DNA from 2 places in the Hyphomicrobium album genome. Region 2 is predicted to be linked to the other one. Evidence: predicted binding sites of a transcription regulator. Region 2 holds the regulator's gene; the other holds the start of a gene.
The links. Region 2 encodes PhoB, which activates phosphate uptake and scavenging genes when phosphate is short. Its sites were predicted from a motif close to TGTCATNNANCTGTCAT; they were not measured.
Positions count from the first base shown of each region.

Region 1 (7,920 bases), on a different contig from region 2:
ACCGCTGGCGCCGGAGCTCTCCGCCGCCATCAACGAGAACGGCGTCGTCGCCGCCGCCGTTCTTTCCGGCAACCGCAACTTCGAGGGCCGCGTCAGCCCCGACGTGCAGGCGAACTACCTCGCCTCGCCGCCGCTGGTTGTTGCCTACGCGCTCGCCGGCACGGTGCAGAGGGACCTCTCCAAGGAGCCGCTCGGCGCCGGCAGCGACGGGCAACCGGTCTACTTGAAGGACATCTGGCCGACCTCCAAGGAGATCCAGACGTTCATCCTGGAGAACGTCACGCGCGAGCTGTTCCTCGATCGCTACGCCGACGTGTTCAACGGCGATGCCTCCTGGCGCGCGATCGACAGCGGCTCAGGCCTCACCTACACGTGGGACGACGAGAGCACCTACGTGCGCAACCCGCCCTACTTCGAGGGCATCAGCAAACGCCCGATCGATATCACCGATATCAAGGGCGCGCGCATTCTCGGCCTGTTCGGCGACAAGATCACCACCGACCACATCTCGCCCGCCGGCTCGATCAAGCCGGCCTCGCCCGCCGGCGCCTATCTCCTGGAGCACGACGTCGCCGTCGCCGACTTCAACCAGTACGGCACGCGGCGCGGCAATCATGAAGTCATGATGCGCGGCACGTTCGCCAACATCCGCATCAAGAACCACATGGTCCGCGACGCCGCCGGCAACGTGAAGGAAGGCGGCTGGACCGTGCACTATCCGTCCGCCGACCAGATGCCGATCTACGATGCCGCCATGCGCTACAAGGACGAGGGCGTGCCGCTGGTCGTCTTCGCAGGCGTCGAGTACGGCAACGGCTCCTCGCGCGACTGGGCGGCCAAGGGCACCAACCTCCTGGGCGTGCGCGCCGTCATCGCCCAGTCGTTCGAGCGCATCCACCGCTCCAACCTCGTCGGCATGGGTATCGTCCCCTTCGTGTTCGAGGACGGCACCAGCTGGCCGTCGCTCGGCCTCAAGGGCGACGAGGTGGTGAACATCCCGGGGCTCACAACCATCCAGCCGCGCCAGAAGATGGTGGCGGAAATCACCAGCGCCGACGGCTCGGTTAAGAAGGTGCCGATCATCTGCCGCATCGATACCCTGGACGAGCTCGAGTACTTCAGGAACGGCGGAATCCTGCACTATGTCCTGCGCAACCTGGCGGCAGCCTGAGGGCGGCGGGCGGGGCCGCGCACCGCTGCCTGCTAAACACTCTTTCGTGAGTTCTGTTGTAGCGTTACACCGTGCCCCCTAGTCTTAAAGGGCGGCTCTTTTCGGTGTACTTTGCGCTTATGCGGCTAGCTCCTCTCTTAGCTCTGACGATCGCTCTGCTGATCCCGGCGTCCAGCGTGCCTGCGCAGGATGCACCGGGCATCAATCCGTCGTTCGGGCCGCCGAAGGACGTGCTTGAGCTGTTCACCAGCCAGGGCTGCGACACCTGCCCGCCCGCCGACCAGGTGCTCGCCAAGTTTGCCGCGCGCCCCAACGTCATCGCCATCACCCTGCCCGTCGACATCTGGGACTATCTCGGGTGGAAGGACACGCTCGCCTCCGACAAGAACTCCGAGCGCCAGCGCGCCTACGCCAAGGCGCGCGGCGACGGCGCCATCTACACGCCGCAGGTCGTCGTCAACGGCATGATCGGCGTGAACGGCTCCAACCCCGGCGCCATCGAGGAGGCGATCCAGGTCACCAACGTGGCGCTCAAGGACGCGCGCGTCCCCATTCGCTTCTGGCACGAGCGCAACTCGATCAAGATCGAGGCAGGTGATGCGCCTGCCGGCTTGAAATACAAAGAGGCGACGATCTGGTTCGCGGTGGTGCAGAAGCGCGCCGAGGTGCCGATCGAGCGCGGCGACAACAAGGGCAAGACGCTCACCTACACCAACATCGTGCGCGAGATGCTCCCCGTGGGCTCGTGGAACGGCAAGGCGATGAGCCTGCAGCTCGCCCGCACCGCCGTCATGCGTCCCGAGACCGAGGCCGCCATCATCCTGCTGCAGGAGGGCAAAGCCGGCCCCATCATCGGCGCCGCCTGGACGGGGCTTTGGTAAGTCGCATTAGTGCACTCGGTGCACACGTCGAATTTATATGTTCAAAAACATCGATTTCTTGAACACGTATTGTGGACGTGTTCATTGTCTGCACATATCATCTCGATATGGTCAAAAACTCAAAGAATTTGAACACGTCTGGATTTGCCCCGACGGCACCCTACAATGCACTGCCTGCGCTGCCGGGCCGCCAAGCTCTGGAAACAGTGCCGGTCTTGCGCAAATGCGTCACTGCCAGCCGAGCCTTGGCAGGCCTCAAGGAAGCCGCACACCTCATCCCCAACCAAGATGTGCTTATTAACTCAATCCCATTGCGTGAGGCCCGCGACAGCTCCGCAATCGAGAATATCGTCACGACTAACGATACCTTGTTCAAGTACGCGAACATCGACCCGGAAAAGGCCGACGACGCCACTAAGGAAGCATTGCGTTACCGCACGGCCCTAATGCAGGGATTCAAGGACGTCCAGCAAAGGCCCCTCAGCACCAGCACGGCCGTCCTAGTCTGTCGCGCCATAAAAAATGTAGAGCTCGACGTTCGACAAGTTCCAGGCACTGCGCTCGCACACCAGCCAAGCGGCAAGGTCATCTACACGCCGCCCGAGGGGCAAGCGTTACTGCGTGAGAAGCTCACCGACTGGGAGCGCTTTCTACACACCGAAGATGATCTCGACCCAATAATCCGCATGGCTGCTGCTCACTACCAGTTTGAGGCCATCCATCCATTCACCGATGGAAACGGCCGAACCGGACGCGTACTCAACACGCTCTACCTGATAGATAAGAAGCTCCTCGACCTCCCGATCCTCTACTTGAGCCGCTACATCAACGAGCATCGCAGCGAATACTATGATCGCCTGCTAGCCGTGACCACCTCTGGCGCATGGGAGAGTTGGCTGCTTTATATGCTCACCGCCGTCGAGGAAACTTCCCTATGGACCACCGCAAAGATTCGCGCCGTACGCGACTTGATGGATGGAACCGTCGCGTACGTCAGCGCTGCCTCGCCTAAAGTCTATAGCCGCGAGCTAGTTGAGGTGATCTTCACGCAGCCCTATAGCCGCATTGCCGATGTCGTTGACGCAGGAATTGCAAACCGAGCGACGGCATCGAAATACTTGAAGGAGCTAGCCGCAAAGGGATTACTGGAGGAGCGGAAAGAGGGACGTGAGAACATCTACGTCAATGTGCGCTTCCTGGACCTTCTCACGTCCGACAGAAATAGCTTTAAGAAGTTCTCCTAACCCGCCAACCCGCGCTTCTTGAGAAGCCCGCTGATCTCCGGCGGCCGGCCGCGGAAGGCGACGTAGGCCTCCAGTGGATCGCGCTGATTGCCGCCCGAGTAGATGAACTTGTGCAGCTTCTTCGCCGTCGCGGAATCGAACGCGTTGCCCGTCTCCTCGAAGGCGGCGAAGGCGTCGGCGTCCATCACCTCCGACCACAGGTAGCTGTAGTAGCCTGCCGCATAGCCGCCCATGATGTGCAGGAAGTGCGGGATGCGATGGCGCATGACGATCTCGCGCGGCATGCCGAGCCGGTCGAGCGTCCCGCGCTCGAACGCGTCGACGTCGAGCGGGCCTGTATCCTCCAGAGCATGCAGCTCCATGTCGACGAACGCCGACGCCAGGTATTCGATGGTCGAGAATCCCTGATTGAAGTTGCGCGCCTTCTTGATGCGCTTCAGGAGCGCCGCCGGCATCGGCTTGCCCGTCTCGTGGTGCACGGCGAACTTCTCCAGCACCTCCGGCACCATCAGCCAGTGCTCGTAGAGCTGCGAGGGCAGCTCGACGAAGTCGCGCGTCACCGACGTGCCCGATATCGACGGGTAGGTCACGTCCGACAGCAGACCATGCAGGCCGTGCCCGAACTCGTGGAAGAGCGTGCGCGCGTCGTCGAGCGATAGCAGGCTCGGCTGGCCCTCCTCGCCCCTGGCGAAGTTCATCACGTTGACGATGATCGGCGACACTTCGCCTGCCACCTTCGACTGCGAGCGGAACGCCGACATCCACGCGCCCGAGCGCTTGGACGGCCGCGCGAAATAATCGCCAAGGAACAGGCCGACGTGCTCGCCGCGCTTGGTCGTCACCTCCCACACGCGCACATCGTCGTGGTAGCGCGGCGCGTCCGGCAGCTCCTTGAACTTCAGCCCGAACAACCGCGTCGCCGTTTCGAACGCGGCGGCGATGACGTTGTCGAGCGTCAGATACGGGCGCGTCGATGCCTCGTCGACATCGTACAGCGCCTTGCGCTCCTTCTCGGCGTAGTAGCGCCAGTCCCACGGCGCGATGGAGAAGTTGCCACCCTCCGCGCGCGCCCGCGCCTGCAGCGCATCGCGCTCGCCGGTGGCGCGGCGCACCGCCGGCTCCCACACCTTGGCGAGCAGGTCGCGCACGCTGCCCGGCGTCTTGGCCATCGTCTCTTCGAGGCTGTAGTCGGCGTAGCTCTTGAAACCGAGCAGCCCCGCATACTCCGCACGCAGCGCGATGATCTCGGAGGTGATGGCGCGATTGTCGGTCGCCTCGCCCATTTGCCCGCGCTTGGTCCAGGCGTTGAACGCTTCCTCGCGCAGGTCGCGGCGCGCCGAGAACTGCAGGAACGGCTCGATCGACGAGCGCGACAGGGTGATGACGTACTTGCCGTCGAGGCCCTGATCGGTAGCAACGCGCGCGGCTGAGTCGCGCAGCGCCTCGGGCAGGCCGTCGAGGTCGCGCTCAGTCAGCACCAGGCGCCAGGACTGCTCGTCCTTCAGAACGTTCTGGGAGAACTGAGTGGCGAGCGTCGCCAGCCGCTGGTTGATCGCGGCGACGCGCGTTTTCTGCTTGGCGCCGAGCTTAGCGCCGGCGCGCACCAACCACTTGTAGCGTAGCTCCAGAACGCGGCGCTGCTCGTCGGTAAGGTCGAGGTCGTCGCGGCGCTCGTAGAGATCCTCGACGCGCTTGAACATGCGGCCGTTGAGCATGATCGCCGTCTCGTGCGCGGCGAGCTTCGGCGCCATGTCGCGCTCGATCGCCTGCAGCGCGTCGCTCGTGTGAGCGCCGGTGAGATTGTAGAAGACGGACGCGACCTTCTCGAGCAGCCGGCCACTCTTCTCAAGCGCCACGACGGTGTTGTTGAAGGTCGGCTTCGCCGTTTCGGCGGCGATATGCGCGATCTCCGCCTTGTGCTCCTTCAGGGCCGCGGCGAATGCCGCCTTGTAGTGCTGCGGCTCGATCTTCTTGAACGGCGGCAGGCCGAAGGCGCTGCCCCATCGAGCCAGCAGCGGATTGGCAGGTTTGGCGCCCGCCGTCGCCTTGCGCGTTGCAGTCTTCGTCTTCGCCTTCGCGACCTTCTTCGCCACGTCGCTCGCTCCGTTCGCGGTTCGGTTTCGCTGCGCACGTTAGACATGGGCGCGCCCGCGTCCAAGAGCGCGCAAGCGTCGCAATAGCGGATGCGCAAAAAAAGAGGGCCGGTGGGGGACCGGCCCATGACGAATTTGGGGGGAGATAAATACTACTGGGAGTCTGCCTTAAAACCCGGTCCTCGGAACTGCCCAGGGGGCTGGGGGGCTGAGAGTCCGGGCGGTTCCGCCGGACCGGGTCTAGAGGCAACGATTGTCACTCTCGCATCGGTTTGGGGCGGATCATTGTCCGGCAAGCGGAGCGAATTTGTCCATGTCGGGGAATTTCCGTGCCGCGCTGCGCCGATTGCGCGCACGTGATGCATATGCGCGGCATGAGTGCACAAGCGTGAGGCTTGAAATCGGGCGCGAGCAGCGCGATCATGAAGGTATCGCGACAGGGAGGCGCCGTTGAGCGAATCCGAACCGATACTCTTCAGCCCGTCTCGCACGGGCGGCTATCGCGGCCATCCCGCCGCAGGTGGCCACTCACCTGACCCTCTGCGCTGCATCACTTTCACTCGCCATGAACTCATGGCCATTCTCGCCGTCTATGGCCGCAAGGTCGCGGCGGGCGAATGGCGCGACTACGCCATCGACCTCGGCCGCGACAAGGCGGTTTTCTCCGTCTTCCGCCGCGCGAGCGAGGTGCCGCTGTTCCGCATCGAGAAGAGCCCCAAGCTCGCGCGCAAGCAGGGTGCCTACTCGGTCCTGGCGCCGGCGGGCCTCATCTTGAAGCGCGGCCCCGACCTTGCCCGCGTCCTCAGCGTTCTGGAAAGCCGCCCGCGCCTCGTCACCGCGTAACTCAACACTGTCATCCCGGAAGCCGGAGCATAGCGAAGGCTATCCGGGACCCAGCGTAAGAATCGTCGACGACTCCGTAGTGCCTTCGGCGCTCTTTGTGCTGGGTCCCGGCTCAGCGCTCGCGTCCATGCGGAGCATGGCTACGCTCGCTTGGCCGGGATGACAGTATGAACCCCCAAAAGCAAAGGGCCGCGGAGTGATCCGCGGCCCTCGCCGTTTCGTCGCTGCCGGTCGGCTTACTCGCGGTTGCCGAACAGATTGAGCAGCATCATGAACATGTTGATGAAGTCGAGGTACAGGCTGAGGGCGCCCATGATGGCGCTCTTGCCCATCGCCACCGCATCACCGGCGACCATCGTGTAGCCGTCCTTGATGCGCTGCGTGTCGTAGGCGGTGAGGCCGGCGAACACGAGCACGCCGATCACCGAGACCGCGAACTGCAGGCCGCTCGACTGCAGGAAGATATTGACGATCGAAGCGAGGATGATGCCGATGAGGCCCATGAACAGGAACGAGCCCCAGCCGGAGATGTCGCGCTTCGTCGTATAGCCCCACAGGCTGAGCGCGCCGAACGTCGCCGCGGTGATGAAGAAGATCTGCGCGATCGACTGGCCGGTGAAGACCAGGAAGATCGACGACAGCGACACGCCCATCACGGCCGCGAACAGCCAGAACGTGAGCTGCGCCGCGCCGACGCTCATCTTCTCGATGCGGAACGAGAGGAAGAATACGAAGGCGAGCGGGGCGAGCATGACGACCCACTTCAGCGGCGAAGCGTAGAGCGCCGTGCCGAACGCCGTGAGCTGGCCGTCGGCGCCGACGGCCATCATGCTGGTGAGGTAAGCCGCGACGCCCGTAAGAGCCACGCCGGCGGCCATGTAGTTATAGACGCCGAGCATGTAGGAGCGCAGACCCTCGTCTACCGCGGCGCCGGTGCGGGTCGGGTAGGCAGAAGTTGCGGACCTAGGATCAAACTGAGCCATTTGTGTTCCCTGAGATTCCTTTGCTTGGCAGAATTTGCCAAATCACGTGGGAAATATGCTCCGCCCACCCGCACCTTTCAAGGCTTACGAAACTGTAAGATTCGCCAACTGCAATAATATACCTGGCGCCAAAAGGCGGCGTTTCATCAAACCTTTACTCGCTGCGCAGGTAGGGGACCGCCGGGGCGCGGAGCACCGCCCAGGTGCCGGCCGACCCGAACAGGAAGACGAGCCCCATCGAAAGCGCCAGGGCGAGCGCCACCGCCCCCGCCGAAAAGGCGAAGGGGATGTGCATCAGCTGGCCGACCACAATTGAGGCGGCAAGCGCACCGAGCAGCACGGCGAACAGCGCCGTTATCGAAGCCAGGATCAGGTATTCGAGGAAGTGCGAGACGAGGATGCGCCGGCGCGTGGCACCGAGCGTCTTCAGGATTACCGCCTCGAGGATGCGCCGCCGCTGCGCCGTCGCCAGCGCCCCGGCCAGGACTAGGGCGCCCGCCAGCAAGGTCACGCTGCCCGCAGCGCGCACCGCCGTCATAACCTGGGCGAACACCCCGTTGACCATCGCCAGCACGTCCTTGACCCGGATGGCGGTGACCGACGGGTAAACCTTGCTCAGCTCGCGCATCGCTTCGCCTTCGGCGGCGAGCGCCGTTCCCTCGGGCAGCGAGACGGTCACCAGCAGGTTGTGCGGGGCGCCGGCGA
Region 1 is NZ_WMBQ01000001.1:2,381,717-2,389,636, forward strand. Features, by position in the region: gene acnA (aconitate hydratase AcnA) at 1-1,171, shown strand, start outside; gene GIW81_RS11325 (DUF1223 domain-containing protein) at 1,348-2,052, shown strand; gene fic (protein adenylyltransferase Fic) at 2,124-3,296, shown strand; gene GIW81_RS11335 (M3 family metallopeptidase) at 3,293-5,389, opposite strand; gene GIW81_RS11340 (DUF2794 domain-containing protein) at 5,840-6,232, shown strand; gene GIW81_RS11345 (Bax inhibitor-1/YccA family protein) at 6,469-7,215, opposite strand; gene GIW81_RS11350 (ABC transporter permease) at 7,370-7,920, opposite strand, start outside.
Region 1: the regulator PhoB is predicted to act here: its motif matches at 5,812-5,828, upstream of GIW81_RS11340 (DUF2794 domain-containing protein).

Region 2 (7,920 bases):
GCAGCGTCTTCGGCTCGAGCGCGTCGAGGTCGAGAAAATGTCTCGGCTGTCTAGTGGTTTGCGATTTCGTTGCCATGGCACTCCGGCCGGCTGAAGAATACTGGTTTAGGTGGCGGGCGCCGCGACGCGACCCAGCGCGCGCGACAAGCGTTCCATCGCCTCGGCGATTTCCTCGTCGGCGATATTGAGGGGCGGCAGAAGACGCACGACATTGTCGCTGGCGCCGGCGACGAGCAGCTTCTCGCCGAGCGCCGCCTTGACGACCTCGGCGGGTGCCACTTTCACCTTGATGCCGGCGAGCAGGCCCTGGCCGCGCACTTCCTCGACGAGATCGGGATGGGCGTCTTTTATGCTTGCAAGGCCCTGTTTCAGGCGCAGGGCCTTCTGCTGCACGCCTTCCAGAAAGCCAGGCTCCAGAACCGCATCGAGCACCGCATAGCCGACCGCCGTAGCGAGCGGATTGCCGCCGAACGTCGAGCCGTGCGTCCCGGGCGTCAGCGCCTTCGCCGCCTCCTCGGTGGCGAGCAGCGCGCCCAGCGGAAAGCCGCCGCCGAGGCCCTTGGCGATAGGCATGAGGTCGGGGGTTATGCCGGCGAGTTCATAGGCGAACAGCGTGCCCGCGCGGCCCATGCCGCACTGAACCTCGTCGAACACCAGCAGCAGCCCGTGCTTGTCGCACAGCGCGCGTAGCGCCCGCAGGAACTCGGCGCTCGCCACGTTGACGCCGCCTTCGCCCTGCGTGGGCTCGATCATGATCGCCGCCGTTTCGGGCCCGATCGCCTGCTCGACCGCCTCGAGATCGCCGAACGGAACTTGGTCGAAGCCTTCGACCGCGGGACCGAAGCCCTCCAGATACTTGGCGTTGCCGCCGGCGGCGATGGTCGCCAGCGTGCGGCCGTGGAAGGCGCCCGTAAAGGTAATGATCCGCCAGCGTTCTGGCTTGCCGCTCACGAACTGGTAGCGCCGCGACGCCTTTATCGCTGCCTCGCACGCCTCGGCGCCCGAATTGCAGAAGAACACCCTGTCGGCGAACGTCGAGGCGACGAGCCGCTCGGCAAGCCGCTCCTGCCCCTCGACGCGGTAGAGGTTGGAGGTATGCCACAGCTTGCCGGCCTGCTCGGTGAGCGCGGCGACGAGACGTGGGTGCGCATGCCCGAGCACGTTGACGGCGATGCCGGACGCGAAATCCAGATAGCGGTCGCCCGACGGCGTGATGAGCCACGCCCCCTCCCCACGCTCGAAAACGAGGTTCTGGCGCGCGTAAGTACCCATAACGGCCGGCGAAGGGCCGGTTGTAGGAGCAGCCTTGGTTGAGGATTCCGAGGCCGCCAAGGATGCGGACATCGGTCAGCCCACCCTCAAGCAGCGAAGCGTCGCTGAAATCAAAAAAGGCCACCTCCGCGGCGGCCCTGGAACGGCTGTAGATACGCGCGAGGTGCTTTTCTGTCAACGGAATGAGTGTTTTCCGTCAACTCCGGGACCCCTTTCGCGCGTCCATCGGTCAATTGCGCCTTCCGCAACTCACACTTGGGGATGGCTCATTGTGGAAACCGGGCGGGGGAGCCTCCGGCCCCAGCATCGATGGGCAATTGGGCCACGTGGCGCGACATTGCATGTTGCGAATATACCACCTGTCCCGTTGGATGCCCGACGCGCCAGATCTCTGATCTTGTAGGCCCAATTCTGCCTGTTGTAGGTTTCCCTCCGTCGCGGCACGAGGTCTCGCGCTTAATGCGGGACACTCGCTCGAGTAGCCACGACGCGCATCGGCGAAGCAGTTGCTCGCCCTGTCGAATATGCGCTTCGCGTCAAGCGTCAATCAGTTCGCGTCATCCCAGTAACAGCGTCCCGTAACCGGCCAGGCATTGGCTTGTCGCGTTCGCCGTAGTGCGTCTCGCACTGCGCGGTCGCGTCCCCTGTCTGTCCCGATTGACAATCGGTGTGCGCCTCGGCTTGCGCGCGCCCCTGTGGCTCAGGGAGCGAGACTTTATGGCTTGGACGGATGAGCGCGTGGAGCTGTTGAAAAAGCTCTGGGGCGAAGGCCTGAGCGCCAGCCAAATCGCCGGACGCCTCGGCAGCGTCACGCGCAACGCGGTGATCGGCAAGGTTCACCGGCTCGGCCTCTCCGGTCGCGCCACCACCTCACGCATGAAGAGCCATCGCCCGCGCCCGCGGATGGCGTCGAAGCGCATGGCGAAGGCCCGTTTTTCCGCCACCGGCAACCCCGCGTTCCGGGCGCTCTACCAGGAGCAGCAAGAACCCTACATGCCCGCGGTGGAGGAGATCGTCATCCCGCTCGCCGAGCGCAAAACCATCCCGACGCTGCTCGAGTGCAGCTGCCGCTGGCCGATCGGCGACCCGCAAATGGCCGACTTCCACTTCTGCGGCAAGGACAAGGTTCCCGGCTTGCCCTACTGCGAGTTTCATGCCCGCCGTGCGTTCCAGCCGCCTCAAGCTCGCCGCCGCGAGCGCGAGGTGGTGGAGCCGGCGATGGGCGGCGCTCTCGACGTCATTCAGCGCAAAGAAACCGCTTAAGCGGTCAACGCGCCAATCTCGGCAACTAGCCAACAGCGCCGGGCGATGAGCTCGGCGCTCTTTTTTGGCCGGCAGGGAGGGAGTGTCAGGCTTCGCCGAAGACGTAGCCCGCGGAGCGTACGGTGCGGATTGGATCGCGCTCGTTGCCGCGGATGAGCGCCTTGCGCAGCCGGCCGATGTGCACGTCGACCGTGCGCTCGTCGACGAAGGCGTCGCGGCCCCACACGCCGTCGAGCAGCTGCGTGCGCGACAGCACCCGGCCCGAGCTTTCCATCAGAAACTCGAGGAGGCGGAACTCGGTAGGTCCAAGGCGCACTTGGCGCAACCCGCGCATCACGCGGTGCGCCGCCCGATCAAGCTCGATGTCGCCGATCTTCAGCACTTCGGCGACGCGGTCAGGAGACGTGCGGCGCAGGATGGCCTTCACGCGCGCCATCAGCTCCGGCAGCGAGAACGGTTTGACGACGTAGTCGTCGGCCCCTGTCGACAGGCCGCGAATGCGATCGCTCTCCTCGCCGCGCGCGGTGAGCATGAGGATCGACACGTTGCGCGAGTCCGACTTGGAGCGCAGGCGCCGGCAAAGCTCAATGCCGGACACGCCCGGGAGCATCCAGTCGAGCACGACGAGATCGGGACGCTCCTCCTCGAGTAGGATGAGCGCCTCCTCGCCGGTCTCGGCATGGGCGACGCGAAAACCTTCGGCTTCGAGATTGTAGCGCAGCATCTCAGCGAGCGGCGCCTCGTCCTCGACAATGAGAACCTTAGCGGACATTCCGATTGCCCTGCCTCCCTCTCATCAACTGCCGGAGATCAGCGTCGAGCTGGTCTGATCGTCCTTGGGACGATCGTCGGCGATGTTGAAGCCGCGCACCAGGAAGTGCACCGTCTCGGCGATGTTGGTGGTGTGATCGCCGACGCGCTCGACGTTCTTGGCGCCGAACAGCAGATGCGTGGAGATGCCGATATTGCGCGGATCCTCCATCATGTAGGTCAGGAGCTCGCGGAACAGCGAGTTGTACATCGCGTCGATCTGCGCGTCCTCGCGCCACACGGCGAGCGCCTTGTCGGCGTCGCGCTCGGCGTAGGCGTCGAGCACTTCCTTCAACTGATGCAACGCCAGCTCCACCATGTGGCGGATGCCCGACATCAGCGGCTTGGGGTGCGATTCATCGGCGATCGCCAGCGCGCGCTTGGCGATGTTCTTGGCGAGGTCGCCGATGCGCTCGAGGTCCGTAGTGATGCGCAGGGCGCCCATAATGTGGCGCAGGTCGTCGGCCATCGGCTGGCGGCGGGCCACCATCGAGATGACCTGCTCCTCGATCTCGCGCTCGAGATTGTCGATCTGCCGGTCGGAGGCGACGACTTCCTCGGCGAGCTTGGGATCGCGCTTTTCCAACGCGCCGAGCGACTGGCCAAGCAACTGCTCGGCGAGGCCACCCATTTGGGCAATCTTCTTGTCGAGCAACGCCAACTCTTCTTCGTAGGATTTTACGGTGTGCTCATTCATGGGCTTGTCTCCTGCCGAACGCGTCGGGCGGATTTCGGGGGCGGGCTTGGCGGGCTGCGCGGCCTGGCGGCCGAAGAGGGTGCGCAGCATCAGCCGAACCGTCCTGTGATGTAATCCTGGGTGCGCTTGTCCTTGGGACTGGTGAAGATATCGGGCGTGGCGCCTTCCTCGACCAGGATGCCGAGATGGAAGAAGGCCGTGCGCTGCGACACGCGCGCCGCCTGCTGCATCGAATGGGTGACGATGATGATGCAGAAGTTCTTGCGCAGATCGTCGATCAGTTCCTCGATGCGTGCGGTGGCGATTGGATCGAGGGCCGAGCACGGCTCGTCCATGAGGATGACGTCGGGATTGACGGCGATGGCGCGGGCGATGCACAGGCGTTGCTGCTGGCCGCCTGAGAGGCTGGTGCCGGAATCATCGAGGCGATCCTTCACCTCGTTCCAAAGGCCGGCCTTCCCGAGGCTCGTATGTACGATCTCCTCCATGTCGGCCTTCGAGTGGCTCATCCCGTGGATCCGCGGGCCGTAAGCGACGTTCTCGAAAATCGACTTGGGGAACGGGTTTGGTTTCTGGAACACCATGCCGACGCGGGCGCGCAGCTGCACCACGTCGAGGCTCTTGTCGTAGATGTCCTGGTTGTCGATCGTAATTCTTCCGGTCACCCGCGCACTGGCGACCGTATCATTCATCCGGTTGATGCAGCGCAGGAACGTCGACTTGCCGCAGCCAGAGGGGCCGATGAAGGACATCACGGCGCGGTCGGGGATCTCGACCGAAACGTTCTGCAGGGCGTGCTTCTCCCCGTAATGGACATTCACGTCCTTGGCTACCACCTTCGGCGGCGCGGTGACGGAGGAAGCCTCCGAATGCTGCATAACCATACTGTCCATATTCGCCTCGAGTGTTAGCGCTGTCACCAGCGACGCTCAAACCTTTTGCGCAGCCAAATGGCCAATCCGTTCATGACGAACAAGAACAGGAGGAGCACGATGATGGCGAACGCGGTCTTTGCCTGAAAACCGACCTCTGGCAAATCCGACCAGAGGAAGATCTGAACCGGGAGGACGGTCGCCGCTTGCGTGAAGCTACCAGGCACGTCGACGATGAAGGCGACCATGCCGATCAGAAGCAGCGGCGCAGACTCACCGAGCGCGTGCGCCATGCCGATGATGGTTCCAGTAAGGATGCCTGGCATCGCCAGCGGCAGCACGTGATGAAAGATCGCCTGCTGCTTGGATGCACCGACGCCAAGCGCCGCCTCGCGAATGGAGGGGGGAACCGCCTTCAAAGCGGCACGGCTGGCGATGATGATGGTGGGCAGAACGAGAAGCGCCAGCACCAACCCTCCGACCAGCGGCGCCGAGCGCGGTAGGCCGAAGAAGTTGAGGAACACCGCAAGGCCAAGCAGGCCGAACACGATCGACGGTACCGCCGCCAGATTGTTGATGTTCACCTCAACAATGTGCGTGATCCAGTTCTTGGGAGCGAACTCCTCGAGATAAATGGCGGCTAGCACGCCGATCGGTAGGCAGAGTGCAAGTGTGATCAACATCGTCAGCGCCGAGCCGACGAGGGCACCGAGGACGCCCGCAAGCTCAGGCTCCCGGCTATCTCCCTGCTCGAAGAACGAGAGATTGGGGACGCTCCTGACGAGCCCCTTCCCTTTCAGCTCTTGGAGAATGGCGATGCTCGGATCCCGAATTTTGCGGCTGGTCTCCGGCGTGGCGACGACGACCTGCTGCCACTGCCCGGCGGCGGCGCCAGCAACCGAATCCAAAGGAATGAGTACGTCGCCTTCGACACGGTCCCCACCCACGGCGGCAGCCTTGATCACGCCGCCGTTGATGACGATGAGGACTGACGGCATATCGGACGTCAGCTGTTCCGTAACCCCCAGGCCGGCATGCCGCTGCATCAATGCGTCAGCTTTACCGCGCAGATCACCCACCTGCCCCTCGAGCCGCGCCTTGTCGCTCTGCAAGGACTTTGCACGCGACTCCAGCGCCGAAATCTGCGGACCATCGTTCACCTTGCGCGCCTCATCGAGCCGCGTAAGCGCCGCCTTCAGGTCGGCGTCCATCGAACGCACGATGGTACTGAGACGGTCCGCCTCGTGCGTCTGCCGCTCGGCATTTTTGGCCAGCATTTGTTTGACGACCAATAGCTGGTCGGCAAAGGCATTGGAGGTGGAAAACACCGTCACCTTGCCCGCAGTCGCGCTCGGGGTTGCCTCGCCGGCACCCGACAGCACGCGGATGTCAGTGGAAATGCCTTTGAGGTAGAGATCTGCGTCGGCACTAAGAAGCACTGGCGCTGTGATCCGTTGCCCAATAAGGGCCGGGTTCGCGATAACCATGCGGCGCAGGTCGTCCGCGGCACCGGACGAAAGTACGTCTTGAAGTGCGCGGCGCTCGGTCCGGCTCTGCATCTGCGGGAACAGGGCGTAAAGCCCTTCGCGCACGATCTTGTCGAAGTCGCCGGCCGCAATCTTTTGCGGGTCGACGAGATCGCTCGACACCATGACGCTGAGCGCTAGCTCCGACTGGGTGAAGGCCGGCATGGCCTTTATGAAGATGTCGGTTAGGAGCGCGAGCAGAAACACTGCGGCAAACAAGATTGCCGCCAGCCCATAAAGCCGGAAGCGCCGCTCGCTTCGGTAGCGCCGTGCAACGCGTGCGCGCGCAGCATCAGATGTGACATCGAGGCGACGCTGCATAGGAGCCGAGCCTGAGACAGTGGTATCAGTCATATTGCTCTCGATATCTCTCGACGATGCGCAGCGCGATCACATTGAGCGTGAGAGTGAAGAAGAACAGGACGAACCCGAGGGCGAATGCCGACAGTGTCTTGACGCTGTCGAACTCCTGGTCGCCGACGAGAAGCGTTTTGATTTGCACGGTGATCGTGGTCACCGCTTCGAGCGGGTTGAACGTCAGGTTGCCGGCAAGACCCGCAGCCATCACCACGATCATGGTTTCGCCCACGGCGCGGCTAATGGCCAGCATCATCGCCGAGACAATGCCCGATAGCGCGGCTGGCAGGACGACCTGCCTGATCGTCTCCGACCGCGTAGCGCCCATGGCGTAGGAGCCATCGCGCAAGGACTGCGGCACGGCATTGATCACGTCATCGGAAAGTGAAGAAACGAAGGGAATGATCATCACGCCCATGACGAGACCGGCGGCCAGCGCGGACTCGGAAGCTACGCTGAGGCCTACCGCGGCGCCCAGATCGCGGATAAGCGGGGCCACAGTGAGCGCCGCGAAGAAGCCGAACACGACAGTCGGCACACCGGCGAGGATCTCAAGGATCGGTTTGGCTGTTGCCCGGAAGCGCGGAGATGCGTACTCGGCCATGTAGATCGCGGCAAACAGACCGATCGGTCCCGCCACAAGCATGGCGATTACGGTAATCAGCATCGTTCCGACAAACAGCGGAAGAAATCCGAAGGCGCCAGATTGACCAACCTGGTCTGCGCGCATGGCGATCTGCGGTGACCACTGCGTCCCGAAGAGAAAGTCGTACCAGGGATACTTACTGAAAAAACGCAACGTCTCGAATAGCACCGAAAATACGATGCCGAGCGTGGTTAGGACCGCCACTACAGAGCACGCTATCAGCACCCATACCACGACCCGTTCGACGACATTGCGCGCACGGAACTGCGGTCGCTGTTGCGACGTCGCCCACCAGAAACCGATAGCCCCGACGGCAAGTCCGCCAGCGAGCAGTGCCCATCCGCTAGCGGACGACAACCACTGCATGGTCTCAGCCGCGTGTCGGATCTCGGGACTTGCCTGCTCGGTCAGGCCGCCGCCGGTCACCGCGTTTTGCAGCTCGCGGGCCACGGTCGCACGCGATAGATCGTCGGTCGG
Region 2 is NZ_WMBQ01000002.1:77,672-85,591, reverse strand. Features, by position in the region: gene argF (ornithine carbamoyltransferase) at 1-76, opposite strand, end outside; gene GIW81_RS12545 (aspartate aminotransferase family protein) at 106-1,272, opposite strand; gene GIW81_RS12540 (GcrA family cell cycle regulator) at 1,990-2,535, shown strand; gene phoB (phosphate regulon transcriptional regulator PhoB) at 2,621-3,307, opposite strand; gene phoU (phosphate signaling complex protein PhoU) at 3,332-4,042, opposite strand; gene pstB (phosphate ABC transporter ATP-binding protein PstB) at 4,132-4,920, opposite strand; partial or broken gene pstA (phosphate ABC transporter permease PstA) at 4,959-5,765, opposite strand; partial or broken gene GIW81_RS19100 (DUF3333 domain-containing protein) at 6,324-6,761, opposite strand; gene pstC (phosphate ABC transporter permease subunit PstC) at 6,787-7,920, opposite strand, start outside.